Regions from separate parts of the Rahnella aceris genome, predicted to be linked through region 2. Evidence: predicted binding sites of a transcription regulator. Region 2 holds the regulator's gene; the other holds the start of a gene.

Region 1 (14,947 bases), on a different contig from region 2:
ACTCTATTGCCAATACCCGCGCGATTGGCGCCGTGATGGGCGGGTTGCTCGGCGGCCCGGTGGTCGGGGGGTTAGTGGGGCTGACCGGCGGGATCCACCGTTATTCAATGGGCGGTATGACGGCGCTGAGCTGCATGATTTCAACCATCGCCGAGGGATTATTAGGGGGTCTGGTACACAGCGTTTTGATCAAACGTGGACGTATCGATAAGTTATTTAATCCTCTGGTAGCGGCTGGTGTCACCTTTGTTGCAGAAATACTGCAAATGCTAATCATCCTGCTTATTGCCCGCCCGTTTCACGATGCGCTTAATCTGGTCGGCAGCATTGCCGCACCGATGATGGTGACGAATACCCTCGGGGCCGCGATGTTTATGCGTATCCTGCTGGATAAGCGGGCAATGTTCGAAAAATATACCTCGGCGTTTTCGGCCACCGCGCTGAAAGTGGCCGCCTCGACGGAAGGCATTTTGCGACGCGGGTTCAACGAAGAGAACAGCATGAAAGTGGCACAGGTGCTGCTGAAAGAGCTGGATATCGGGGCTGTGGCGATTACTGATCGTGAGAAATTGCTGGCCTTTACCGGTATCGGCGACGATCACCATCTGGTGGGCAAACCCATCGCATCACAATATACCTGGCGTGCTATCGAGAACGATGAAGTGGTGTATGCCGACGGCAACGAGATGCCTTACCGCTGTTCACTGCATCCCAGCTGCAAGCTGGGTTCAACCCTGGTGATCCCGCTGCGGGGTGAAAATCAGCGGGTGATTGGCACGATCAAATTGTATGAGGTTCGCAACCGTCTGTTCAGCTCCATCAACCGCACACTGGGCGAGGGAATTGCCCAACTGTTGTCGGCGCAGATCCTCGCCGGTAAATTTGAGCAACAAAAAGCGTTGCTGGCACAGTCTGAAATCAAGCTGTTGCATGCTCAGGTTAATCCGCATTTCTTATTCAACGCCCTCAATACGTTAATGGCGGTGATCCGCCACGACAGTGATAAAGCCGGTCAACTGGTGCAGTACCTGTCGACCTTCTTTCGCAAGAATCTCAAACGCTCTTCTGAAGTCGTTACGCTGGCGGATGAACTGGAGCATGTGAATGCCTATCTGCAAATCGAGCTGGCAAGATTTCCGACGCAACTGAAGGTGGATTTACAGGTACCGGAGGCCTTTTCTGATCAGAGCCTGCCTGCTTTCACCCTGCAACCGTTAGTGGAAAATGCCATCAAACATGGCACTTCTCAGTTGCTGAGCAATGGCAATATTGTGATCCGCGCTTACAGTGAGGGCGAAATGGTGATCATCGAAGTGGAAGATAACGCCGGGTTATATCAGCCGGAAGAAAGCAGCGACGGGTTAGGTATGAGCCTGGTCGATAAACGTCTGCGGGCGCGCTTTGGCGATGATTATGGCATTACGGTCAGTTGTAAACCGGATGATTTCACCCGCGTCACGTTACGGCTGCCTGCGGAGGGTGCGCCATGTTAAGAGTGCTGATTGTCGATGATGAGCCGCTGGCGCTGGAAAATTTACGCTTACAGCTTCAGGATGAAAGCGATATTGAAATTGTCGGTGAATGTACCAACGCCATTGAAGCGATTGGCGTGATCCACAAAATCCGTCCTGACATTGTCTTTCTCGATATTCAGATGCCGCGCATCAGCGGGCTGGAAATGGTCGGTATGCTCGATCAGCAACATCGCCCGCACATCGTTTTCCTCACCGCGTTCGAGGAATATGCGGTGCAGGCGTTTGAACAGTGCGCGTTTGACTACTTACTCAAACCCATCCAGGCGGCGCGGCTTCAGAAAACGCTGGCGAGATTACGACTGGGCTATCAGGAGCAGGATGTCTCACAGTTACCGCAATATCAGCAGCCGCTGAAGTTTATCCCCTGTATCAGCAGTAACCGTATCTGGTTGTTGCAGCTTGAAGATGTGGCTTTTGTCAGCAGCCGGGTCGGCGGGGTGTATGTCACCGGACAGGACGGCAAAGAGACATTCACCGAACTGACCCTGCGCACGCTGGAAGTTCGTACGCCGTTGTTACGTTGTCACCGGCAATATCTGGTGAATATGGATTATCTGAAGGAGATCCGTCTGGAGGATAAGAACCAGGCGGAACTGCTGCTGCGTGATGGTCAGATTGTGCCGGTCAGCCGCCGCTATCTGAAATCACTGAAAGAGACGGTGGGGCTGTAAACCCCGCCGCTTTTCTTTTGGACACATGGGTCAGACAGGGCTGGCCGGACGCAGCCGGGCAAAGGCCGCGCGGATTTCGGTTTCGGGCAACTGCATGCCAATGAAAACTAACGCACTGCGCGGCGTTTCGTCCGGCAGCCACTCGCGATCCCAGTCGGCGCTGTAGAGGCGCTGTACGCCCTGAAACAGCAGGCGGCACGGGTGATCGGCTATCCATAACATCCCTTTATAACGCATCAGGTTATCGGCAAAACTGGCCAGCAGTTCTTCCATCACCTTCGATATCGCGGTCAGCGCCACCGGATAATCCAGTTCCACCACAATCGAGGAAACGGTGTTTTGCTGTGGCGCGAGGCGGTGGAACAGCGGTCTGGCGGCGACCACGTCTTCCTCCAGCATAAATCCGCGGGTATCAAACAGCAGCGCCGGATCGATATCCCCCTGAACTGTTTTATAAACCGGTGCACGGGCATTAATGCGTTGCAGCCGCTCCGTCAGCTCAGGACATTCACCGGACACATCAGTTTTAGTCAGCAGGATACGGTCAGCGTAACCAATCTGCGACTGCGCCAGCGGGAACTGATCCAACTGAGACATGGCATGCACGGCATCCACCAGCGTGATAACGCCATCTAACACATATCTTTCACAGATGACTTCATGCGCGAAAAACGCCTGAAGGATTGGGCCGGGGTCGGCCATGCCGGTGCATTCGATTATCAGCCGGTCAAACTGCACCTCGCCTTTATCCACGCTGTCGAGCAAATCCAGCAGCGCCGATTCCAGCTCGCCCGAACGGGTACAGCAGATGCAGCCGTTGGATAAAGTGGTGATCCGTGTGGCACGGTCGCCAATCAGCTGGTTATCGATGGGCATCTCGCCAAATTCATTCTCGATCACTGCAATTTTCATCTCGTGCTGAGTATGCAAGATCTGGCGTAAAAGCGTGGTTTTCCCGGCACCCAGGAAGCCTGTTAATACTGTGACTGCAATTGGCATCATAATTTTATTCCCCTTAACAACAGCGCATTCCGCCTTTACCATCCCCGCCGTAACGCGCCTGCTGACGCTCGCGGAAAAACTCCTCGTAGGTCATTGGCGGTGTATCCGGGTGGTTGGTCTGCATATGCAGGACGTAGGTGTCGTAATCCGGTATGCCCACCAGCATACGTGCGGCCTGACCGAGGTATTTCTTCGCCGCACCTAAGTTGTCAAACATACGTACTCCTTTGTATTTATGCTGAAAAGCCCCGCGGGTGCGGGGCTTTGAGGTAAACGGTCAGTGCCCGGAGGAGATTTTTATCCCTTCCGCAGGAACCGGCACATAAGGCGTTTCCTTATCGGTACGTTTGTCGGTTTTACGTGCCTGCAGGCAGGCGCGGATACCGTAGAAAATGATGCTGTACACCACAATCAGGAACAGAACACTCAGCCCGGCGTTGGTGTAGTTGTTGATGACAATATGGTGCATATTGCTGACTTGTTCTGGTGTCAGGTTCGCGCCGCCAGTGGCAATGCGTTCTTTATACTGACCGGCCATGTAGAAGAAGCCTTCCATCTGTGCATTGGTGCTGAACAGTTTCAGACCCAGCGCCCAGGTGGTGCAGATAAGCAGCCAGATGGCTGGCAGCATGGTGACCCAGATGTACTTCGTACGTTTCATTTTCACCAGAACGACGGTGGCGAGGATCAGCGCGACGGCGGCCAGCATCTGGTTTGAGATACCGAACAGCGGCCACAGACTTTTCACGCCACCCAGCGGATCGACCACGCCCTGATACAGCAGATAACCCCACAGCCCGACACAGCCTGCGGTGCCGATAATCCCGGCGATCAGTGAATCGGTTTTTTTCAGGAACGGGATAAAGTTACCCAGCAGATCCTGCAACATAAAGCGGCCGGAACGGGTGCCCGCATCCAGTGCGGTCAGGATGAACAGCGCTTCAAACAGAATGCCGAAGTGATACCAGAAGCCCATATCGGCCAGCGGCATAATTTTGTGGAACACGTGCGCAATCCCGACGGCCAGCGTGGGTGCACCACCTGCGCGGTTCAGCACTGAGGGTTCGCCGATGTCTTTCGCCGTTTGCATAATCTGCTCAGGCGAGATCACAAATCCCCATGAACTGACGGTTGCTGCAGCGTGCGCCGTGACGTCTTTCAGTTGCGCCAGAATCATCGGCGCATGATCACCGCCCAGTTCGTGCAGGTTTGGCATGGTGATGCCCAGACCGGCTGGCGGGGTATTCATGGCGAAGTACAAACCCGGCTCGATGATTGATGCCGCGACCAGCGCCATCACTGCCACGAAGGATTCCATCAGCATTGCGCCGTAACCGATAAACCGTGCATCGGTTTCGCAGGCCAGCAGTTTAGGCGTGGTGCCGGAGGCGATCAGTGCGTGGAAACCAGACACCGCACCGCAGGCGATGGTAATAAACAGGAACGGGAACAGCGCACCTTTCCACAACGGACCTGTACCGTCGATGTACTGGGTCAGGGCAGGCATTTTCAGTTCCGGATTGAGGAGCACGATACCGATCGCCAGCCCGACGATAACGCCGATTTTCAGGAACGTTGCCAGATAATCACGCGGCGCCAGAATCAGCCACACCGGCAACAGAGCGGAGACAAACGCATAACCAATCAGGGTAAAGGTAATGGTGGTGTCTTTGAAAGTCAGCGCCGGACCCCAGTAAGGATCGCTGGCGATAACGCCCCCGAACCAGATAGCCGCGACGAGCAGGATCACGCCAATCACCGAGATCTCACCCACGCGACCCGGGCGGATAAAGCGCATGTAGATGCCCATAAACAGGGCAATCGGCACCGTAGAACACACGGTAAACACGCCCCACGGGCTTTCGGCCAGGGCTTTCACCACGATTAAGGCCAGCACCGCCAGAATAATAATCATGATCAGGAAACAGCCGAACAGGGCGATAGTGCCCGGCACCGGCCCCATCTCTTCTTTGATCATCTCGCCCAGGGACGCACCGTTCCGGCGTGAAGAGATGAACAGCACCATAAAGTCCTGCACCGCACCGGCAAGAACCACACCGGCCAGCAACCACAGAACGCCCGGCAGATACCCCATTTGCGCGGCGAGCACAGGCCCGACTAACGGACCCGCCCCGGCTATAGCGGCAAAATGGTGGCCGAACAGTACGTTGCGGTTGGTCGGCACATAGTTCAGGCCGTCATTGTTGATTACCGCAGGCGTCGAGCGCGAAGGGTCGAGTTTCATGACCTTTTGCGCGATATACAGGCTGTAATAGCGATAGGCCACCAGATAAACCGAGACAGAGGCCACGACTATCCATAAGGCGCTGATATGTTCACCCCGCCGCAGGGCAACCACACCCAGACAGCAGGCACCGAGGAGAGCCACAATCATCCACGGTATGTGCTTGAATAATGCTTTTTTATTCATAAATAACCCGGTTATTTTAAAAGACTCACGAAATACCCGTCTCTGTTTTCTTTATTAAGGACCGCTTTCAGAGAGGCAGGGACCTGTTTTGTTACACACTTTACTGCCCGCATAGGGTGCCAAATTCGCAGGCGCGCAGGGGGGAAACTTGGTAAGCGGTCACAGAGGGAGATAAGCGGTTATTACGCGGAATAAGCGGTTCAGGGAGCGATTAATGCAGCTAAATCTGTGATTTAGATCACTGCACCGGTTATGCCTGAAAGCCCGGGCATCGGCGTAACTTTTGTGGCAGAGCCGTGTTTTGACAGGTAAATTATTCATTTTCTAAATGATCCGAGGGATCAATCAACACATTCAGGGAGTTTTTATGAAAGGTAAGTTTCCGCAAGGCTTTATGTGGGGCGGGGCAACGGCGGCCAATCAGGTTGAAGGTGCTTACGATAAGGATGGCAAAGGGCTGTCGATTGTCGATGCAATTCCGGGTGGCAAAGCGCGTCTGAACATCGTTTCCTCACCGGAGTTTGATTTTACCCTTGATACTGCAAACTACACGTATCCCAATCATAAAGGCATCGATCACTATCATCGCTTTCAGGAAGATATCGCGCTGTTCGCGGAAATGGGATTCAAATGTTACCGCTTTTCTATCGCCTGGACCCGCATCTACCCGAACGGTATTGAGCAGCAACCCAACGAAGCGGGGCTGAAGCATTATGATCAGGTGATTGATGCCTGTATTGCGCACGGCATCGAACCGGTGATCACCATTTCCCATTATGAGATGCCGCTGCATCTGGCTACCGCGTTTGGCGGCTGGAAAAACCGTGAACTGATTGGTCACTTTGAGCGTTTTGCCCGCACGGTGCTGACCCGCTTTGGTCATAAAGTGAAGTACTGGATGACTTTCAACGAGATCAACAGCGCGGCGCATTTCCCGATCATGAGTCAGGGGCTGACGGTAAAAACCGGCGCGCTTGAGGCGCAGGCGAAATTCCAGGCGTGGCATAACCAGTTTGTCGCCAGCAGTCTGGCGGTCAAAATCGCCCATGAAACCAACGCACAGATTCAGATTGGTTGCATGATCCTGTTTGCCACCAACTACGCTTATGACTGTAATCCGGTCAATCAACTGGAAACCCTGAAAGAGACGCAGGCGTTTAATTTCTACTGCGCCGACGTGCAGGCCGGTGGTAAATATCCGTATTACGCCAAAAGTTTGTGGAAGTCTCAGGGTGTTGAACTGGATATTCAGCCGGGTGATTTAGCGCTGATTAAAGAACATACGGTGGATTACATTGGTTTCAGCTACTACATGTCTTCAACCATCAACAAAACCAATCCTGACGCGGTTTCGGCGCAGGGCAACTTGCTTGGCGGCGCGCGCAATCCGTTCCTCGAAGCCAGTGAATGGGGCTGGGAAATCGATCCGGTCGGCCTGCGGATTGCCCTCAATCAACTGTACGATCGCTATGAAAAGCCGTTGTTTATTGTCGAGAACGGGCTGGGCGCCGTCGATAAGCCGGATGAAAACCACTTTATTGCCGATGATTACCGTATCAACTATCTGCGCCAGCATATTCAGGCGATGGCTGAAGCCATTGACGACGGCGTGGAACTGATGGGTTATACCCCGTGGGGATGTATTGATCTGGTGAGTATGTCTACCGGCGAGATGAGTAAACGCTACGGTCTGATTTATGTCGACCTCGACGATAAGATTTCCGGCACCGGTAACCGTTACAGGAAGAAATCGTTCCACTGGTATCAGAAAGTGATCGAGACGAACGGCGCAGATATCAGCTGATATTCCCCCGCCAGGTTTGAAAATAGTCCGGGTGATAGCCGGACTGTTTTCACCGACCTTAAGTCAGCAAGTCATCGAAGACGCTGGCGCTGATTTTCGTGAGCGTGGCGAACGTGAGTGGCATTCATCAGAGGCTGTTTCCTTTCCTCGTGGCTTGCATGAATAATTTCACCTCGCCACTGGTAAGTCTGAATATCGGGTTGTGTAAGCGGGAGAAAGCATCTCCCGTTTCATCGCCCAGTTTTTTTCAATACCCTGTCCTGCAAACCAGATCTTTCCTTTCCCAGAGTTATTTAATTTATCGATAGCCTCCATTAACGCTGCACTGTTTTTTCGTGGAGCGTTATCGTCAAATAAATTTAGCTGCGCTACTCCATTACTGAAAAAATCAGCCAACATAACGCCAGCCTTCATATATTGATGGCCATCAACCCATATTCTCTTCAGGGAGTTCGTGGCCGAACTTATAATGTCACGAGTATCATTAGAAGGGGTCAGTAGCTTCATGGATGCTTGATTTCCATAGTATGTTTCATTATGTGCGTGTGGGCTGGTATGAAGGAAAACACTAACGAAACGGCAGAACTGGCGCTCACTACGTAGTTTTTCTGATGCTCGCTCAGCATAGTCACAAATGGCTTGATGCATATCCGAATACTGAGTTATGCGGTTGCCAAAAGATCTACTGCAGATGATCTGTTGTTTTTCTGGTGCAAACTCTTCCGGTTCAAGACATTGTTCACCTCGAAGTTCACGAACAGTCCTTTCGAGAACAACATTGAAGTGTTTTCTTATTACCCATAATGAGCTTTCAGCCAGGTCAAGTGCTGTATTAATACCCATTGAATTAAGTTTCTTACTAATTCTCCGGCCAATACCCCAGACATCCTCAACAGAGATAATTGCCAGTAGCCTGCGCTGACGTTCAATATTCGATAAGTCGACAATGCCACCAGTGCCACGCCATTTCTTGGCTGCATGGTTAGCTAACTTTGCTAATGTCTTTGTTTGTGCAATACCAACCCCCACAGTTAATCCTGTATTTTTAAATACTCTATTTTTCATTTCATGACCGAAGCAATTTAGGGGCATGCAATTTATTACCCCAGATAAATTAACGAAGGCTTCGTCTATTGAGTAAACTTCGATCGAAGGAGACATTTCAGTTAGCGTCTGCATAACTCGCTCACTTAGATCGGCATAAAGTGCATAATTAGAACTGAATACATAAACCCTGGAGCTATATGTATTGTTTTTTATTTTAAAAAATGGCTCACCCATTTTAATACCAAGGGATTTTGCCTCGGCTGAGCGAGAAATAATACAGCCATCATTATTGGAAACGACGACAACAGGCTTCCCCTGCAAGTCTGGCCGAAAAACAGTTTCGCAAGAAGTATAAAAACTATTTACGTCGATGAGAGCGAACATAATTATTTATGCGCCTTAATACTAAAAATGACCACTCCGAATATTTCTAATTCTTCTGCATTTTGAAATGAAATCGAAGAATAATCATCGTTGTGAGGTACTAGCTGTAGATAAGGATGAGTACGAAGTTCTTTCACGGTGAATTCACCTGAAACAGCAGCAATAACAATATCGCCATGTACGGCTGAAAGCGAGCGATCAACCACTAAAAGATCCCCATCACTGATGCCGGCGCCATGCATAGACTCCCCGCTAACTTTTATGAAGTAAGTGGCACTCGGATGTCTTATCAGCAATTTGTTGAGATCCAGTCTGTCCTCGACATAGTCCTGCGCTGGGCTCGGAAAGCCACAGGGCACTTTCTCAGAGAAGAGAGGAAGCATGACTGGTTGAGAAGCCTCAGTTGGTCGAATGAGCTGCATGATGTTGATCTCGATATGCTGTGTTTATATACAGTATTGCTGAATGCAGCTAAGGATCAAGAAACTTGTGAAGCGATTCCTGAAAGTGCTTGAAGTGTCTGTTAATTTAGTTTGTGTGGTATCCAATATAGTTTTGTTGCCTGACTTAAACCCAGTTCAGCGAAACCGTAGCACTCTGACGGTAAGTCACCTCGGTTCCCTGCTCTTCGATGAAGAACTGGCTTTGGGCACGTAATAAGAATGCAATTCAGTCCACACAGTTCTGATTCAGGATCCATGATGAGACAGTCCTGAGCGCCCCGGGCGAATATGAGTATCTCCCTGACAGCAGAAAAAGTCCCTGTTTCCACAAAGGCCACTGAGAAGCAAGCTGATAATCAAACCATTCGCTTCGTAAAAGTCCGTGAGTTGCCCCCGGCAACTGCCTGATACAGCGGGGAGTGCCCGCTGGTAGTGCTTTGGCCCAGACCGTGGCTGTTTCATCAGCGTCTACATTCCGGTCATCCTGGCCCATCAGAATTAATACCGGAGTATGTGTACCGGAAATATCTTTCGTCGCATCAGCCAGGGAATTCCTGCGTTCGAAGTCCTGGCGCGTACATTGGGAGTGGCAGGGGAGAACAGCTGCTTCTTCTGTAAACTGGCGGTCAAAAGCCACGGCTTCATGTTTTTTAGCATCCTGAATATCATTCAGGGAGCGACCTTCGACTTTAAGCCTTTGTCCTGTATAGTATATGCCCTGATTACGCCAGTTTATCGCCGCACCTATCAGCACAACAAACTCAGTTGTTGTCAGTTGGCTCGCCTGCGGTACAACCCAACCTGCCTGCGAGAACCCAAGATAACCTCCGCGACTTTTTTTCAGTTCCGGCTGTTCTCTCAGTTTTTTTAACGCCAAAACCGCCTCCTCTGCGCGATCTGACATTGTCTGTGCCAGCCAGTTACCTGTACTTTTATCCACACCAGGTTTATCCCATGAAAAAACGGCAATTCCCTGTGAGACAAGGAATTTAACCAATGGAATATATCCACCTTCTGACCAGCGGTCCTGAGGTCCGTCTCCATGAACTAAAAGCACAAACGGAGGAGAAACCTTACCTGGAGGCATAATCAACGTCCCCATCAGAACATCGTTATTATGCTTAAAAGATATAGAACGTTGTTGCCCGTACCCTGAAAGATCGAAATCATATAATCGGCTAAGCAAAAAAATAATGAGAACGACAATCATAATTGAAAATGACACAATATATTTAATCATGTATAGCTCTTTATAATTTATAAAATTAAATATCAGCCGACTTTTTTAATACTTTATAGAACAGGATGTCAATGACTTAAAATTCGAAGCTCCTGACAGTAATAATCTTGGTGCTGCTGTGGGCGTTAACTTCCACTTCAGGGATGAACAAATGGAAATTAAGTGAGATTTACCAACAGTAACTGGCGGAGCTTCACCGCTATTTATCCTTAAAGCGCATCGCCAGCCACTGAGCATGCTGCTGCGTCACCAACAGTTGATCATCTTGCTCGCGCCACTGAATATCCCCCTGGCTAAGACAGCGCCTGAGCTGCTCCAGTGATGCTACCTGGAAACAGAGCGCCACCATTTTCGCCGGTGCCTGCGCAGCGACAGGCGGAAGCGCGAATTCCAGACGTGCTTGTTGATGAGTGATAATACGCAGGCAGCAGGTCCCTGAATCAAGCACATAACCGCCGTTGGTCTCCGCGCGGGCCTCCACACTGAACAACTGGTGATACAGCGCCAGCGTCTGTTCAGGTTGAGGCGAGGCAATAACGAAGGCAGACAGCGCTTGCACGCCATTAGGATGTACCTGCCAGGCGGGCTGCCAAACGGCCTGCGGCGTTTGATGTTCGCAGAAAAAACTGAAGCCGTATGCCAGGGCGCTGGCGCGGATCCGCGAGATGCAGAACCGGGCCTCAGTCTGGCTGCCGTCCGGCAATATCACCGGGCGTGAGAAGCGGGTCGGCGGTTCGCCATCGAGTTGACATTGCCGGAGGTGCTGCCATACCGCATGCGCATCCCGGGTTTTCCAGACCAGTCCGGCAAGGCCTGGCGCAACGTTCCACAATCCTCGCGAGTCTGTCTGACTGGCAGGCTCATAACCTAAAAGTTCCAGATAGTTATCTGCAAAGACGGCCAGATGGTTACTGGAGCCCATCGAATGGTGCCCCCGTGTACTGAGCTGAAATCCCATCCGCTGGAACAGGCCTTGCGCCTGATCCAGTTCTTCATCGACATTAATCACCGCGTGATCGATAACCGGAGTAATCGGCATGGTGTCTTCCTTCTGTTCTTTTTACTGATCCTGTCAGGCGGCACGACCGCCAAAATAGAGTTCGCGCATACGGGGGTCGTGTAGCAGGTCCTGCGCGCTGCCCTCCATCGCCACTTTCCCCAGCGCCAGAACATAGACCCGGTCGGAAATGTGCAGTGCCTCCATAGCATTCTGCTCGACCATTAAAATGGTCACTTTTTCCTGGCGGCGAATGGTTTGTATGGCGCTAAAAACTTCCGTAAGCATTTTCGGTGACAGCCCGGCCGAAGGTTCATCGAGCAGCAGTACTGCGGGTTCAGGCATCAGAGCCCTTGCCAGCGCGAGGATTTGTCGCTCGCCGCCGGAAAGCGCTGACGCGGGTGATTGCCATTTTTTATGTAACACAGGGTAATTTTCCGCCAGTTGGGCCATTCGCTGCTTACGTTGGCCTGGCGGTAAAAATTGTCCCCCGGTTTGCAGATTTTCTGCCACGGTCAGATTGTTGAAGACGTTGTCCAGTTGTGGGACAAACCCGAGTGAGCATTCACGGATTTTCCGGTGCACCGGAATTTTTGCCGTTTCGCATCCATCGATTTCAACCCGTCCTTCGCGCGGGGAGACAAATCCGGCAATCGATTTCAGCAAGGTGGATTTGCCGCAGCCATTTGGCCCCAGCAGCGTCACGATTTCCGCCTGTTCAACATGCAATGAAATACCGTGCAGAATATCAATCCCCGGGGTATAACCGGCGACCACGTTTTCGAGGGTAATCATACGGCCTCCTGCAATGTTGCGGTGCTTTGCCCTAAATAGGCATCCAGTACTTGCTGGTTCTGCGCCAGTTCATCCGGGCGGCAACTGGCGACAATCTGTCCGCGATCCAGCACGATGCAGCGCTGGCACAGGGTGTTTATAAAATGCATATCGTGTTCAATAACCAAAAGTGAAATACCCTGACGGCTCAGGTTGACCAACGTTTCCACCAGCTCCTGGCGTAATTTCGGGTGCACACCGGCCATAGGCTCATCCAGCATCAGCAGCGTCGGTTTACCCATCAGCGCGCAGGCAATACCCAGTAGTTTTTTCTGTCCGCCGGAAAGCGCCGCAGCAGGCAGATCTTTAACTTTGGTTAACAGCAAGGTATCCAGTAATTCGCTGGCGCGGGTCCTGTCTTCCTGTTCGGCTTTACGCCCGGAAGCCAGCCCCAGCAGACCGTTGAATAACCCGTGCTGACGAGTACCAGCAGTCATCACGACTTCCATAACGCTCATCTTTTCCGGCATGACGGGGAGCTGGAAGGTGCGTGCAATGCCAGCCTGGATGATCCGGTGGCTGGGCTGACGAGTAATGGACTGTCCATCGAATGTGATGCTGCCGCCATCCGGCCGGTTAAACCCGGAAATGGTGTTGAGCAGCGTACTTTTACCGGAACCATTCGGCCCGAGCAGGCCAAGAATCTCCCCCTTTTCCAGCGTAAATGATACGGATGTCAGTACCTGGTTGCCGCCAAAGGATTTGCTGATGTCAGCCACTTCAAGCAAACGGCTCATGAGAAAGTCCTTAATTTTTCCGGTAACAGACCACCTGGTCGTGTGAGCAGACACAGTAATAAAGCCAGACCCACCAACCCCAGGCGTAGCGCGCCAGTCAGGTCTGAACTGATGTGGAAATAGTCTTTTGCAAAGGGGATAAAGTTATACAGCCCTTCCACCAGCAACACGCCCAGCAACACGCCGCGCACATTGCCAAGACCACCGATCATCACCATGCTCCAGATAAGAAAGGTTTCCGACGAAAGCAGGTAATCCGGGCTGACATAATCGGTGTACCAGGCCAGTAACATACCGGCCAGACAGCACATCACAGCACTGCTCATCAACGCCCGGCATTTCAGCCACGGCAGCGCATAGCCCATGCAGATCGCTAACTGAGGTTGCTCGCGCATCAGGCGCAGCGCCCGCCCAAACCGGCTGGCGCCGATACGCAGGCTGGCGAGCGTGGCGACGATGACGCTGAGCAGAATAATGATCGCGAAGATACGCGTATCGGTGACGGTATCACCGGTCGACCAGGGCGAAGACAGGCCGCCAATCCCCTGCGCGCCGCCCGTCAGTTCGTCTTCATTGACGACGGCAATGCGGATGATTTCAGCCAGCGCCAACGTGGCAATGCCCCAGTAGTCCGCCGTTAGCTGACGCCCCAGCAACGCCATCAGCGCGCTGATAACAATGGCACACAGTAACCCGGCCGGGATCACCACCCACAGCGGCAACCCAAAATTGTTTCCCAGACCGACGGCATAAGCGCCGGTTCCGACAAACACAATGTGACCGAAATTCAGCAAACCGGCGTAACCTGCCTGTAAATTCAGGGCAAGCGCGATAATGGCATAGATCCCGGCAAGGCAAAGGATATGCAGTAAAAACTCAGACACGGCGGACCTCCCGGTTAAACAGGCCATAAGGACGCAGTAACAGCGCCAGCAGCAGAATGACAAACGATGAGGCGTTCACCCAGGTCACCGGGATAAACAATAAGTCGCCGCCGAACAGCCAGCTCCAGTCGATGTTGGTCACGAGGGTTTCGGTTGCAGCGATAAGAAGTGCACCAAAAATGGCGCCCATTGGATTTCCCAGCCCGCCGAGAATGGCGGCAGCGAGCACCGGCAACATCAGATCATTGCCCTGGTTGACCCATGCGCTGGCATTCATCGCCAGCATACTGCCTCCCACAGCGGCCAGCATTCCAGCCAACAGGTTGACGGTGTGGATAATTGCGCTGGCATTTAACCCGGAGGCTGCTGCCAGATCCCGGTTACTTGCCAGCGCACGGATAGCGCGACCTTGCGGCGTACGAAACAGCAACAGGCTGAACACCACCACCAGCGAAATCGTGACGCCAAGACCCCAGAGTTCGTCAGAGGAGATTCGGGTGTCCCCAACCTGCAAGAGCGCACCCACAGGCAGGGAATAATTCACCGGGGCCGACCCCTCAACCCCGAGAACCAGTGCGATCAGCACCATCGATACCGCAAGCGATCCGATCATGGCGTTAGCGGTACCGCTTTTCAGCAGTGGCTGATAAACCCAGTGATGCAAAATCATGGACAGCATGCCGCAGACCAATGCAGAAAACACGATTGCCAGAGCCAACGGCATGCCAAGACGAAGCCCGGCGGCGGTGATAAATGAACCGACCATGGCATATTGCATATGAGCGATGTTGGCGAACCGTACCAGCCCGTAAACCAGGCTTAATCCCAGCGCGACCAGCGACAAATCCGCAGTGCGAATCAATGTATCAATCAAAAACTGCAGCATGGTTTTTCCCCGATGATGTAGCGTGAACTGGCAAGATAAAGCGGCTCGTTAC
Region 2 (14,947 bases):
GTGGCGGAACTGACGAACGGCGAAAAAGTCGGTGTGGTTTACGATTCCGTCGGCAAAGATACCTTTGAAAAATCGTTAAACAGCCTGAAACGTCGCGGTTTACTGGTCAGTTTCGGCAATGCGTCCGGCCCGGTAAAAGGTGTGGATCTGGCGATACTCAATCAAAAAGGTTCGCTGTTTGTGACGCGCCCTTCCCTGAATGGTTACGTGACTAACCGTGAAGAACTGCTGGAGGCGAGCAGCGAGCTGTTCTCAATGATCGCCAGTGGCGCGATAAAAGTGGATGTCAGTGACGCGCAGAAATTCCCACTGTCCGAGGCAAAACGCGCGCATGAAACGCTGGAAAGCCGCGTGACACAGGGTTCAAGTCTGCTCATCCCATAAAAGTTTCCCTGAACCAATGCAAAAAAGGCTTTCACAGTTGTGAAAGCCTTTTTTACTGCCTGACTCAGACGACCTCTGATTTCAGACGGGTACTGCTGTAGGGTACTGCCGGGTAAATCCACAGGGCGATGTCACTTAAGCGACTATTGTGTGCCTCAGCGGACTTGATGAATTCGGTTTACAGCCTGCTGGCTGCCAATGAATTCCATCCTAACAGTCACCCATGTTAAAAAATATGATTTATGCATTTTGACCGCACATTCTGACCCAGCTTGTGATCGCTAGCACATAAGCAAAAGTTATCACTGCAACGGTTACATTTTTTTGCGCTCAGAACACAGTCAGCAATCCCCATTATTTCATGCAGTTACGAAAACCGATAAAGTGAAGCTGTTATTACGGCAAGCGACGGCGACGGTATTTTGGCTCATCAGGCCGGAAAAATGTCCGGTAAATCCAGACCGCAAGCACGGCCAAAAGCAGCCACGGCAACATTTTTACAACAATCGCCAAAAACCCACCCAACATCATCAGAGCAAATGCCACGACCAGCGCCGCAACCATACCCAGTAAAGAAATGCCGGTCAGCATCAGCATAAAGAAAAAACCAAGCACGAAGAGAATTTCCAGCATCAGGTGCTCCTTAATAAGCCATGTGCGATAAGACGTAGCGTCCAAACACGCATTAACCATTACAAGAAACATGCCAGTGTGATGGGATAAATAATTGATTGAATGATAAGGAAAAAATAATTCGCAGGCACGAATGGCCTGCGAAAAGATAGTAAATTTGACTAACAGATAGCGATTTTACTCACCCTGTTTTTATGCCTGCGCCACCACTTCCTGCGGCTGAGCAACCATCTGCAACGCCTGTTCGACCACATCAATGCCCGCGCCGGCTTTATGCGCATTCTCACTCAGATGACGACGGAACTGACGCGCGCCCGGCACCCCCTGGAACAGACCAAGAATATGGCGGGTAATGTGGCCGAGGTAAGTACCTTTGCTCAGTTCCGCTTCGATATACGGATACAGCGCGCGGATAATATCCGGCCCGGTTTTCAGCGGCGCATCAGAGCCGAACAGCTCGCGATCCACATTCAGCAACAGGCCCGGATTCTGGTAAGCCTCACGCCCCACCATCACGCCATCCATATATTGCAGGTGCGTTTTGGCTTCTTCGAGGGTTTTGATACCGCCGTTAATTGCCAGGGTCAGGTGCGGGAAATCACGCTTGAGCTGATATACGCGCGGGTAATCCAGCGGCGGAATTTCACGATTTTCTTTCGGACTGAGGCCCGAAAGCCAGGCTTTACGCGCATGAATAATGAAGGTATCGCAACCGCCGTTTTCTGAAACCTGACGGATGAAATCACACAGAAATTCGTAGCTGTCCTGATCGTCAATACCGATTCGCGTTTTAACCGTGACCGGAATTGAGACTACGTCGCGCATGGCTTTGATGCAGTCAGCCACCAGCGACGCCTGACCCATCAGACAGGCACCAAACATGCCGTTCTGCACGCGATCTGACGGGCAACCGACGTTGAGGTTAATTTCGTCATAACCACGTTCTTCCGCCCGTTTTGCGCAATGCGCCAGATCAGCCGGATTGCTGCCACCAAGCTGCAAAGACACCGGATGTTCTGCATCGCCAAACCCGAGATAATCCCCTTTGCCGTGAATAATGGCGCCGGTCGTGACCATTTCGGTATACAGCAACGTCTGGCCGGTCATCAGCCGGTGAAAATGGCGGCAGTGGCGATCGGTCCAGTCGAGCATCGGCGCAACGGAAAAACGCTGGGCGGAAAAGGGAGTGGTCTGGGGCATTACGTGTTGAGTTTCTGACATCGGCCTGACATTCGCTGAAGGGGTTCGTGACGCTCCCCCCGCTTCGCGCCAGAGGGAAGGTAATCGCTGATTATACCACAGAACAAAGATTCGGCATCTTGTGCCGCTGAGCAGGCGGATGCCGACGTTGCATCACATCTGAATGGCGCATAATTCGTCGTTTTGGTGCAAGCATGATAAAATCATCGGTGGTCGCATGATGTGGCCTATTCATTCCAATCTGCGCTCAGAGACCGTTGCTATGACCCTGAATAATCCGGAAAAATTACTTTCACAAGCTGAAGAACTTTGCCAGCAGCGCAATGTTCGCCTGACGCCGCAGCGGCTGGAAGTACTGCGCCTGATGACGCAACAACCCGGTGCGATCAGCGCCTATGACTTGCTGGATCTATTGCGCGTAAGCGAACCTCAGGCGAAACCACCGACCGTTTACCGGGCGCTGGATTTTCTGCTGGAACAGGGATTTATTCACCGTGTTGAATCCGCAAACAGCTATGTTCTCTGCCATCATTTTGAAGAGCCGAGCCATACTTCTGCGCTGTTTATCTGCGACCGCTGCGGGTTAGTTACCGAAAAAACCACCGACGGCATTGAAGAGCGTCTGGCAAAACTGTCATTAGAATCCGGATTTGAGCTTCGCCATTCCGTCGTTGAAGCGCATGGCTTATGTGCAGAATGCAAAGTAGTAGAAACCTGCGACAGCCATGACCATTGCGATCACGACCACAGTATTGTGGTGAAAAAACGCTGAATGATCGGGTTTTAAGGTTTTGAAGGTGACTCGTAAGAGGAGGATGTTTTGTACAGAGAAGAGGTTGGGTACATCCGTGTACCCGTATCCTGAAGCGTTCCGGGTAGGAGCAGCTAAATCTCAGGATCCGTCACTGGCACGCGAGGGGGAGTCGCGTCTTACCAGTGATATTTGTTTTTGGTTTCCCATTCATTGAGCTCTTTCTCGGCCTGATCTTTTTGATAGCCGTAACGCTCCTGAATTTTACCGACTAACTGATCACGTTTACCTTCAACCACTGTCAGGTCGTCATCAGTCAGTTTGCCCCATTGTTCTTTCACTTTCCCTTTGAACTGCTTCCAGTTACCGTCGGCTTGGTCCTTATTCATAAAATATCTCCTGTTACCTTGGGTTTTATGAACTGCATTTCGTCTTGCAGCTCGTCCTTAACACTTTAAAGGTTAGTAGAGAATCTCGATTAATCCTCCTTAAACAGGGATAAAAACCACTATTAGGATTAATCTAAAGCATGAAATAACGACAAAGCTGCGCTTATTTCTTTGAAAATAGCTGAAAAATCAGTGCGACGGAGACGAAAACCATGTGTCATGCCGCCAGTAACGACGCCATATCCAGCCCAGTGAAATCCCGCGTAACCCGAGGAATACCGTCAGCGCCAGCCACAACGCATGATTGCCCAGCAGCGGTAAAGTGAACAATGTCAGCCCGTACCCCAGCGCCGCCACCAGCATGCTGTTTCGCATATCCCGCCCACGCGTTGCGCCGATAAACATGCCATCAAGCAAATAGCACCAGACAGCCACCAGCGGCAGTATAATTTGCCAGCCAAGATATCGGTCCGCCAGCTCACGCAATTCCGGTAATGATGTCAGCGCATCAATGATCGCCCCACCCGCCAGCGCGTAAATCAGAGCAAAAAACAGCGCAACCAGCCCGGCCTGACGACACGCGGCATGCCAGACATTCAGCAGTTTTTCGCGGTTGCGGGCACCGAATGCCTCACCGGAATGCGCTTCGATAGCATAAGCAAAACCGTCAAGTGCAAACGCGGTAAATGTCAGCAGGTTCATCAACACGGCGTTGACCGCCACAATGTGGCTGCCCAGCCGCGCGCCCAGAACGGTCAGCGATGCAAAGCAAAGCTGCAACAGTAATGAGCGCAGCATGATGTCGCGGTTAAGCCCGAGAAGACGGCGCAAATTACCACGCCACGCGGAGGTGATTTCTGCGCCGGTGATACCGCGTCGTTTCATCACCCGCCAGACGAAATACAGCCCGATGAGTAGCGTGAAATACTCGGAGCTTGCCGTCGCCATGGCTGCGCCACGCACGTTCCAGCCCAGCCCGATCACCAGCCACAGATCCAGAATGATATTCAGCAAATTCCCGGCAATCAGCAAAATCACCGGCCCGCGAACGTACTGAATGCCGAGCAACCACCCGAGGATCACCAGATTCGCCAGTGAAGCCGGGGCGCTGAACCAGCGGATTTCGATAAACAGCCTCGCCTGTTCAAGCACGGGCTGGCTGCCGCCGACAATGTGAAACGCCAGCTCCATCAGCGGATGACGGAATACCACAATAATGACGCCCGCCAGTACAGCCAGAAGGAAGGGTTGTACAAAAGCACGCGCCAGAAGCTGATTATCTTTCGCGCCCAGCGCCTGAGCGGTCATGCCGGTGGTACTCATCCGCAGAAACAGTAAGAGCATAAAAAGGAAAGTGGTGATCATCGAACCCACAGCCACGCCGCCGAGATAATCCGGGCTGTCGAGATGACCGATCACTGCGGTATCCACCAGGCCGAGGAGTGGCACCGTGATATTGGAAAAAATCATCGGCAATGCCAGCATCCAGAGCGCTTTATCGGCAGGGCTTAAAAAGGTGTTTTTGAGTGTGTGTCGCAGGGAATGATGTTGCATAGAGAATCTCATGCCGGAGGTTCAGGTTATGCCTGTAAATGACATCGCCCCGAAAGGGGCGATGATGAGAGAAACGCATTTCTCTTTGAATTCACATGGATGCCAGAGGCCGCCGCCATCCATATTCAATTAGTTTTAGTCTTGTCTATCTGACACAGCAATTTCTGACTTAGTCATATCTGACCGAGTAATTCGCGTTATATCAAGGCGGCAACTAAGCGAACGCCGGGAGCATACACAAGTATGTGACCGGGGTTGCGAAGGCAGCCAACGCAGAGATAGCTCGAAGTACGAAGGTCAGATCCAGTCGCCGTTGCGGATAACACCTACGGCTAAGCCTTCAATGCTGAAATTCTGCTCGCGCAAATCCACCACGATCGGCTGAAACTCGCTGTTCTCAGGCAATAACTGCACCACACTGCCTTGTTTTTTCAGGCGTTTCACGGTGACCTCATCATCGATACGGGCCACCACAACCTGACCATTACGCACGTCTTGCGTTTTATGCACGGCCAGCAGATCGCCGTCAAGGATACCAATATCACGCATCGACATACCGCTGACACGCAGCAGGAAATCGGCGCTCGGCTTAAACATTTCCGGATCGATCTGATAGTGCCCTTCGATATGTTGCTGCGCCAGCAGCGGTTCACCGGCGGCAACGCGGCCAATCAGCGGTAAACCTTCTTCTTCTTCCATCAGCAGACGAATGCCGCGTGATGCACCGGAAACAATCTCAATAACACCTTTACGCGCCAGCGCTTTAAGATGCTCTTCCGCCGCATTGGGAGAACGGAACCCCAGACGTGATGCAATCTCTGCGCGGGTTGGTGGCATACCGGTGGTGGAGATATGATCGCGAATAAGGTCGTAGACCTCTTGTTGTCTGGTCGTTAAAGCTTTCATTCCGCCCCCTGGTTGTTTATACAGTCTTGCTGTGAGTATATACAGCTAAACGGTCAATGAAAACCTAAGATTGAATAAAAACAGGGCATAACGTTGATTCCTGGAATGCAGATTCCAAATCAGAACCATCGCGACCAAAAGATGCTGACCCAGACAAAAATCGCCAATATGATGGTCAGAAGTACGGCAGCAGAGCCGATATCTTTTGCGCGACCAGAAAGCACATGAAACTCAGGCCCGATGCGGTCTATTGCACATTCCACCGCGCTGTTGAGCAACTCCGTGACACAGACCAGCACGACGGATCCCACCAGCAGGATACGTTCAATGGTGCTGACATCAAGCCAGAAAGATAGCAAAATTAACGGGATAGCGACGCTGGCCTCCTGGCGAAATGCCGCTTCGTTTTGCCATGCCGCTTTGAATCCTTTCCAGGAATAGCCGGCCGCTTTATAAATTCGGGTAAATCCGGTGACTTGGTTCGCCATTTCGGGTACTGATCCTTAGAGTGTTTGCAGCATTTTAGCTTTTATATGACCACAGATCTCCACGGATCTTTCTGGTATCCTTGCGGCGAAATTGCTAACAAGAGGCTTCACGTTTTTATGTCAGGTTGGCGTAGACTTTATTACACATTATTGAATTTACCACTCTCATTGCTGGTAAAGAGCAAGGTCATACCTTCAGATCCGGTTACCGAGTTGCATTTAGACCCGACGCGGCCGATTTTGTACGTATTACCTTATAATTCCAAAGCCGATTTGCTGACGTTGCGTGCGCAATGTCTGGCGCAGAATCTGCCTGATCCTCTTATTCCGCTGGAAATTGACGGCACCCTGCTACCAAGCCATGTCTTTATAGCCGAAGGCCCGCGCGTATTCTCTTATTACACGCCGAAGCAGGAATCCGTAAAGCTGTTCCACGACTACCTTGATTTGCACCGCAATAATCCGGATTTAGACATTCAGATGTTGCCGGTGTCGGTAATGTTTGGTCGTGCACCGGGCCGTGAAGGTCAGGACGACACGCCGCATCTGCGCGTGCTGAACGGTATCCAGAAATTTTTCGCTGTGCTGTGGCTGGGGCGGGACAGTTTCGTCCGTTTCTCCAATACCGTTTCCCTGCGTTATATGGCGACGGAACACGGCACAGATAAGACGATTGCTCAAAAACTGGCACGTGTGGCGCGGATGCATTTCTCCCGTCAGCGTCTGGCTGCGGTTGGTCCGCGCCTTCCGGCACGTCAGGATTTATTCAATAAATTGCTGGCCTCAAAAGCCATTGAGAAAGCGATTGAAGACGAAGCCCGCAGCAAGAAAATTTCCCACGAAAAAGCCCAACAAAACGCCATCGCCCTGATGGAAGAGATTGCCGCTGACTTCTCTTATGAAGCCGTGCGCCTCTCTGACCGTGTGCTGAGCTGGACGTGGAACCGTTTGTACAAAGGCATCAACGTTAATAATGCCGAGCGTGTACGCCAGTTAGCGCTGGACGGTCAGGAAATTGTGTATGTGCCTTGCCACCGCAGCCACATGGACTATCTGCTGCTGTCTTACGTGCTCTATCATCAGGGTCTGGTACCGCCGCATATTGCCGCCGGTATCAACCTGAATTTCTGGCCGGCTGGCCCGATTTTCCGCCGTCTGGGTGCGTTCTTTATTCGTCGAACCTTTAAAGGCAACAAGCTCTATTCGACGGTTTTCCGTGAATATCTGGGCGAACTGTTCAGCCGCGGTTATTCGGTGGAATACTTTGTGGAAGGGGGGCGTTCGCGAACCGGGCGTCTGCTGGAGCCGAAAACGGGCACGCTGGCCATGACCATTCAGGCCATGCTGCGCGGCGGTTCACGTCCGATTACGCTGGTACCGATTTACATCGGTTATGAGCACGTCATGGAAGTGGGTACGTACGCGAAAGAATTACGCGGTGCGACCAAAGAGAAAGAAAGCCTGACGCAAATGCTTAACGGGCTGCGCAAGCTGCGTAACCTCGGCCAGGGTTACGTGAACTTCGGTGAGCCGTTGCATCTGACCACTTACCTGAACCAGAACGTGCCAACCTGGCGTGAAGCCATCGACCCGATCGAAGCACAACGTCCAAGCTGGCTGACGCCGACAGTGCAGGATTTGGCAGAACAGATCATGGTGCGCATCAACAATTCAGCGGCAGCCAATGCCATGAACTTGTGTTGTACCGCGCTGCTGGCCTCCCGTCAGCGTTCACTGACACGCGAACAGCTGACCGAGCAAATCGACTGTTATCTGCAATTGCTGCGTAACGTGCCTTACAACGCGGATTCGACGGTGCCTGATCTGACCGCTGACCAGTTGCTTGATCACGCGCTGAACATGAATAAGTTCCAGGTTGAGAAAGACAACATTGGCGACATCATCGTTCTGCCTCGCGAACAGGCCGTGCTGATGACGTATTACCGCAACAACATCCATCATATGCTGGTGTTGCCATCACTGATTTCAAGCATTGTGATGCACCACCGCCAGGTCAGCCGCGCGGAATTACTGCATCAGGTCGAACTGATTTATCCGATGCTCAAAGCCGAACTGTTTATGCATTTCGATACGCCTGAGCTGCCACAAGTGCTGGATGTTCTGACGCTGGAACTGGCGCGTCAGCAAATCATTCACCTTGAAGATGATGAGCTGACACTTAATCCGGCCCGTATCCGCACCCTCCAGTTGCTGGCGGCTGGCGTACGTGAAACGCTGCAACGTTACGCGATTACCTTCTCCCTGCTCACCAATAACCCAAGCATCAACCGCGGTGCACTGGAAAAAGAGAGCCGGATTATGGCGCAGCGTTTATCCGTGCTGCACGGTATCAATGCCCCTGAATTCTTCGATAAAGCTGTGTTCTCGACGCTGGTCGGCACACTGCGCGCAGAAGGCTATATCAGTGACACCGGCGATGCCATTCAGGAACAAACGCGTGAGATTTACCTCATGCTCAGCGACCTGATGACACCGGATATCAAGCTAACTATCGAGAGTGCGGGAATGCCTTCTGAGCTGCCGCAAGCAACGGAGCCACCGGCTGAACCGAAGATGGATGTACGCGATACCGATCATTAACCCGTATTAGCGCCAGACATCAGATTAAAAAAACAAAACGCCCGGACTTTTTACAGAGTCCGGGCGTTTTTAATTGTTGTCGCGCAGGCTAACTTACTTAGAAATTGAAGCCTGACAGGCTCATCAGAATACCGAGGAACAACACCAGCCCGACATAATTGTTCTGGCGGAAAGCCAGGAAACAGGCATCACGTTCACGTTTAGCAATCAGCTTTTGCTGATGCACAAACAGCGCAGCAGCCAGCAGCAACGACCAGTAAAACGGTGCGCTGAGCTGGGAAAGATAACCAACAATCCCCATCAGGATCAGCGTTGCCAGTTGCAGAAGGCCGATGATCAGCGTGTCAAAACGACCAAACAGAATCGCTGTCGATTTCACGCCGATCTTCAAATCATCGTCACGATCGACCATCGCGTATTGCGTATCGTAAGCCACCGTCCAGCAGATATTTGCCACGAACATTAACCAGCAGCTAAGCGGCACACTTTCGCTCACAGCGGCATACGCCATCGGAATTGCCCAGCCAAACGCCGCGCCCAAAACCACCTGCGGCAGATGGCTGACGCGCTTCATGAACGGATAAATCCATGCCAGCGCCAGTCCGGCCAGAGACAGCCAAATGGTCATGCGGTTAAGCAGCAGAACCAGCAGGAATGACACCAGCACCAGTCCGGCGAATAATATTTTCGCCTGCTTGCCGGTGATCGCCCCGCTCGGCAATGGCCGGTGAGCGGTGCGTTTTACGTGACCATCAAACTTACGGTCAGCGTAGTCATTCACCACGCAACCGGCGGCACGCATGAAGAAAACGCCCAGCACGAAGACCAGCAAAATCTTCGCAGACGGCATTCCCCCCCCCGCGACCCACAGTGCCCATAACGTTGGCCACAACAGCAGCAGTGAGCCAATCGGCTTATCAATGCGCATCAGGCGGCAGTAATCACGCCATGTGCCCTGCGTCATACTTCCTGACACTCTCTGTTCTCCTTGTTGATTAGTCTGACTCATACCTTGCTCACTTTACCCTCAGGGCGGTGAACCGGCGAATCCGGGAGGAAAATTTCGGTCAGCAGCAACGGCTTATCAGACAAACGCAGGCGGGAACGGCGCGCCCATAATTCTCCCTGCTCACTGTGTAACTGGCCTAAATGAATGTAATCGCGGGACAAGTTGTTCCCGCTAAACAGATAGCGCCCCAGCGGCACCGTGCCTAAATCGACCAGCGCCAGATCCGGCCCGGTCAGCGTTTCTTCAGGAATGACCGTGCGCCCCAGCAGCCAGGGTTCGGCATCGCCAAACAGCACGATTTCGCGGATCCAGTAACGGGCACTTTCCGGCAACTGCTGTGCTTCGCTTTCACCCAGTTCTTCGCGACTGACAAAACATTCATTTTGCGGTTTCACGGTGACGGTAACACCCTGCTTTTCAAACCGGCGGGTCATGGACCCCATTTCCATCAGCCAGTCAGCCACATCCGCAGGCACCTGCGAAGGGTCGTCAAACCAGTGGATCGGGGATGGTTCGGGGGAATGGGGATCAGACATCAACGGCTCCGTAATGAAGGCATTCATACCTCCAATGAATTATCTGCCTCGCATTCTAGCGCATCAATGCGAGGCAGTAATTGCCTGATTTATTCGCGGCGCAGACGTTCGCTATTGGCAAGAAACAGTGTCACGACCAGCACAAGGATCGCGCAGGCGTAAACCAATGTGTCATAAGGACTTTTGTGGTCGACGATGATCAGGCGGATAATCGCGGTGATGCCGATGTAAATAAAATAGCGTAACGGGAAATGATAGCCCGACGAAAAATATTTAATAATCAGGGCAATAAACTCAAAATAGAGGAAGTAAATTACAATCCCTTCAATGAGCAGATATGACGAAGACTGATCGTTATTCACGAACAACACCATTGCTAAATGATAGGTTTCGCGCCCGATAAAAATCATCAGGATCGCGGCCAGTCCTAATAAGAATACGTTCAAAATTCGCTGCATAATGACGGATATCATCAATGCCCGTTTTGATCCTGCCATGTGATCTACATCCCACTTTTGTTATTAATCCCCGCAGAATACCACAGAGTCAGCACAGGAAAAGCGCCATTAAAAAAGGGCCAGCCGGTGAAGGCTAACCCTTTTATTGAGAAATATTTCGACCTGTCCCTCTAAATCATTCGGGCTGGATCAAGGCGGCAAGGGAACGAAGCCCCGGGAGCTTACATAAGTAAGTGACCGGGGTGAGTTCACGCAGCCAACGCTGAAACAGTCTGAAGGATGACGAGGGATTAGCGCCAGTTTTTGAAGCGGTTAATTAAACCGTTCGTGGAACTGTCGTGGCCTGTCACTTCTGAGCTACCTTCCAGTTCTGGCAGGATACGGTTTGCCAGCTGTTTGCCCAGTTCTACGCCCCATTGGTCGAAGGTGTAGATGTTCAGGATCACGCCCTGGGTGAAGATTTTGTGTTCATACATTGCGATCAACGCACCCAGGCTATAAGGCGTGATTTCACGCAGCAGGATGGAGTTGGTCGGACGGTTCCCTTCGAACACTTTGAACGGCGCAACGTGTTTAACGTCTTCTGGTTTTTTACCCTGATCGGCGAATTCTTTCTCGACAACATCCAGAGATTTACCGAATGCCAGCGCTTCGGTCTGGGCGAAGAAGTTAGACAACAGTTTCGCGTGGTGATCGCTCAGCGGGTTATGGCTGATGGCCGGTGCGATGAAGTCACAAGGGATGATTTTAGTCCCCTGGTGAATCAGCTGATAGAACGCGTGCTGACCGTTAGTGCCCGGTTCGCCCCAGATGATCGGGCCAGTCTGGTAATCCACCGGGTTGCCGTTACGGTCAACGAACTTACCGTTAGATTCCATGTTGCCTTGCTGGAAGTAAGCGGCAAAACGGTGCATGTACTGGTCGTATGGCAGGATAGCTTCGGTTTCGGTGCCGTAGAAATCGTTGTACCAGATGCCGATCAGCGCCAGCAGTACCGGCAGGTTTTTCTCAGCCGGCGTATTCGCGAAGTGTTTATCCATCGCGTGCGCACCGCTCAGCAGTTGTTCGAAGTTATCGAAACCTACAGACAGCGCGATAGACAGACCGATTGCGGACCACAGAGAGTAACGGCCACCGACCCAGTCCCAGAATTCGAACATGTTGTCGGTGTCGATACCAAACTCGCTCACCGCTTTACCGTTGGTGGACAGCGCCGCGAAGTGTTTCGCCACGTGTTGGTTATCGCCAGCGGTTTTCAGGAACCAGTCACGCGCGCTGTGGGCGTTGGTCATGGTTTCCTGCGTGGTGAAGGTTTTTGATGCAACCAGGAACAGCGTGGTTTCCGGAGACAAATCTTTCAGCGTTTCAGCGATATGCGTGCCGTCAACGTTGGAGACGAAATGCATATTCAGGTGGTTTTTGTACGGACGCAGCGCTTCAGTGACCATGAACGGACCGAGGTCTGAACCGCCGATACCGATGTTCACCACGTCGGTGATGGCTTTGCCGGTATAACCTTTCCATTCGCCACCGATAACACGTTCGGTGAAGCCTTTGATTTTCGCCAGAACTGCATTCACTTCCGGCATCACATCTTTGCCGTCCACGACGATTGGCGTGTTGCTGCGGTTACGCAGTGCAACGTGCAGAACAGCACGGTCTTCGGTGCGGTTGATCTTCTCGCCAGAGAACATCGATTTGATTGCGCCCTGAAGGTCAGTCTCTTTCGCCAGCGCCTGCAGCTTATCCAGCGTCTCTGCGGTGATGCGGTTTTTGGAGAAATCGACCAGCATCTGGTCTTCAAACGTGGCAGAGAATTTGGAGAAACGATCACCATCTTCAGCAAACAGATGGCTAATCTGCACATCTTTCATCTTGTCGAAATGCTGCTGCAGGGCTTGCCAGGCAGCGGTCTGAGTTGGATTGATATTTTTCATAGCAATGCTCTTAGGCTGAGAATAAATATGAGGTAACTGTCCCGATTGTAGCCTGAAGTTCCCGGGAAGAGATGCCTTTTCTTGCGATAGGTTAGATCTGCTTAATCACAATGACAGAGAACAATATTAGATGAGAATCGCTCAAAATGTGGCGCATGCATTGCCTGACCGTTGACAGACGGGCGATAAACGGCTATTCCTAAGCGCCTAACTCGCGCGCTCGATGCGCGAGCCAGAAGAGGCGCGTCGCCCAGGCAGTGTATCGGAGGAGCCGAAATCCTACGAAGATACATCAGGGGGAGCGGCGCCGAGATCATAAGCCCGCGGCAGGCAAATGATCGACTACAGGGGCTGAATCCCCTGGGTTGTCACCGGAACACCCAACAGGGTGTCGGCTAGGTGGGGCGCTTCTGGGTGTATCGTAGTATCTCTACGCCTGCTCCCGTTTCCCGCTCTTCCCTTTGTGCCAATTCTTATGGAATCGATGGCCGTCATGATATGGCGACCCGGACACGAGGTTTTACATGAATCACGCAGTATCCCGCAACGCCAGCCAGCAGCCTTTGGGCAATGTCATCGTCGCCAAATTCGGCGGTACCAGCGTGGCGGATTTCGACGCAATGAACCGCAGCGCGGATATCGTGCTGTCGCGCCCTGAAGTGCGTCTGGTTGTTCTCTCCGCCTCTGCGGGCGTCACCAATTTATTAGTTGAGCTGGCAGAAGGTAAAGAAACCGAACGCCGGGTGTTCCTGCTTGATGAAATTCGCCGCATCCAGAGCGCCATTATCGATCGCCTCGATAATCCCACCGTGATCCGCGAAGAAATCGGCCGCATGCTGGAAAATATCGCCATGCTGTCAGAAGCGGCGAGCCTTGCGACCTCTACCGCGCTGACCGACGAACTGGTGAGCCATGGCGAACTGATGTCCACCCTGCTGTTTGTTGAAATCATCCGCCAGCGCAACGTGCCAGTGGAATGGTTCGACGTACGTAAAATCATGCGTACCAACGATCGCTTTGGGCGCGCGGAGCCGGATACGCAGGTATTAAGCGAGTTAACCGTTCAGCAGCTACAACCGCGCTTGCAGGACGCCCTGGTAATCACACAAGGTTTTATCGGCTCAGAAGGCAAAGGCCGCACCACGACGCTTGGCCGTGGCGGCAGCGATTACACCGCCGCATTGTTGGGTGAAGCGCTGAGCGTTTCCCGTGTGGATATCTGGACTGACGTCCCGGGGATTTATACCACCGACCCGCGTCTGGTGCCGGCGGCAAAACGTATTGACCGCATTGCGTTTGAAGAAGCCGCTGAAATGGCGACATTTGGTGCCAAAGTTCTGCATCCAGCCACTCTGCTGCCCGCGGTGCGTCGCGGTATCCCGGTGTTTGTAGGCTCGAGCAAAGACCCGTCAGGCGGCGGCACCTTAGTGTGTGATACCAGCGATAATCCGCCGCTGTTCCGCGCGATAGCCCTGCGCCGCAGACAAACGCTGGTCACGCTGCACAGCCTGAGCATGCTCCATTCACGCGGTTTCCTCGCCGAAGTGTTTGGCATTCTGGCACGCCACAGTATCTCTGTGGATCTGATCACCACATCCGAAGTCAGCGTCGCGCTGACGCTGGATACCACCGGTTCCACATCCTCAGGCGACAGCCTGCTGACCACCTCACTGCTGACAGAATTATCCTCACTGTGCCGCGTGGAAGTGGAAGAAAATCTGGCGCTGATTGCGATTATCGGCAACAAACTGTCCCAGGCCTGTGGCGTCGGCAAAGAAGTGTTCGGCGTGCTGGACCCGTTCAATATCCGCATGATTTGCTACGGCGCAAGCAGCTACAACCTGTGCTTCCTGGTGCCGGGCAACGATGCCGATCAGGTCGTTAAAACTCTACACCGCAACCTGTTCGAATAATGACGGGCGCGGTATGTGAGAAGACCGGGCCATGTGCCCGGTCTTTTTTTGTCTGTACTTTTGCAAACAACAAAGACAAGGATCACCTCAATGTTAGCCAAAATAACCCGCCTGTTCCCGTTGTGGGCCGTGCTGTTATCCGTCGCGGCCTATTACTCGCCCGGTACGTTCACGCCGATCGGCCCGCA

Evidence for each region. Region 2 encodes LexA, which represses DNA repair genes until DNA is damaged. Its sites were predicted from a motif close to TNCTGTATGTACATACAGNA; they were not measured.
Region 1: a site for LexA is predicted at 9,313-9,332, ahead of umuD (translesion error-prone DNA polymerase V autoproteolytic subunit). Genes of this name have one in related genera too.

Annotation. Positions count from the first base shown of each region.
Region 1 covers NZ_JAADJV010000003.1:169,418-184,364, forward strand. The annotation lists gene GW591_RS16285 (sensor histidine kinase) at 1-1,493, shown strand, start outside; gene btsR (two-component system response regulator BtsR) at 1,487-2,206, shown strand; gene yjiA (GTPase) at 2,237-3,208, opposite strand; gene GW591_RS16300 (YbdD/YjiX family protein) at 3,222-3,425, opposite strand; gene GW591_RS16305 (carbon starvation CstA family protein) at 3,486-5,639, opposite strand; gene GW591_RS16310 (glycoside hydrolase family 1 protein) at 6,007-7,443, shown strand; gene umuC (translesion error-prone DNA polymerase V subunit UmuC) at 7,612-8,874, opposite strand; gene umuD (translesion error-prone DNA polymerase V autoproteolytic subunit) at 8,877-9,296, opposite strand; gene GW591_RS16325 (alpha/beta hydrolase family protein) at 9,544-10,557, opposite strand; gene GW591_RS16330 (VOC family protein) at 10,757-11,596, opposite strand; gene GW591_RS16335 (ABC transporter ATP-binding protein) at 11,630-12,349, opposite strand; gene GW591_RS16340 (ABC transporter ATP-binding protein) at 12,346-13,125, opposite strand; gene GW591_RS16345 (branched-chain amino acid ABC transporter permease) at 13,122-14,009, opposite strand; gene GW591_RS16350 (branched-chain amino acid ABC transporter permease) at 14,002-14,895, opposite strand; gene GW591_RS16355 (ABC transporter substrate-binding protein) at 14,944-14,947, opposite strand, start outside.
Region 2 covers NZ_JAADJV010000002.1:655,072-670,018, forward strand. The annotation lists gene GW591_RS15360 (quinone oxidoreductase) at 1-384, shown strand, start outside; gene pspG (envelope stress response protein PspG) at 781-1,017, opposite strand; gene dusA (tRNA dihydrouridine(20/20a) synthase DusA) at 1,210-2,217, opposite strand; gene zur (zinc uptake transcriptional repressor Zur) at 2,480-2,989, shown strand; gene GW591_RS15380 (CsbD family protein) at 3,148-3,357, opposite strand; gene dinF (MATE family efflux transporter DinF) at 3,547-4,911, opposite strand; gene lexA (transcriptional repressor LexA) at 5,209-5,817, opposite strand; gene GW591_RS15395 (diacylglycerol kinase) at 5,937-6,305, opposite strand; gene plsB (glycerol-3-phosphate 1-O-acyltransferase PlsB) at 6,423-8,906, shown strand; gene ubiA (4-hydroxybenzoate octaprenyltransferase) at 9,004-9,870, opposite strand; gene ubiC (chorismate lyase) at 9,912-10,451, opposite strand; gene psiE (phosphate-starvation-inducible protein PsiE) at 10,541-10,948, opposite strand; gene pgi (glucose-6-phosphate isomerase) at 11,200-12,846, opposite strand; lysine riboswitch at 13,075-13,264, shown strand; gene lysC (lysine-sensitive aspartokinase 3) at 13,371-14,759, shown strand; gene panS (ketopantoate/pantoate/pantothenate transporter PanS) at 14,850-14,947, shown strand, end outside.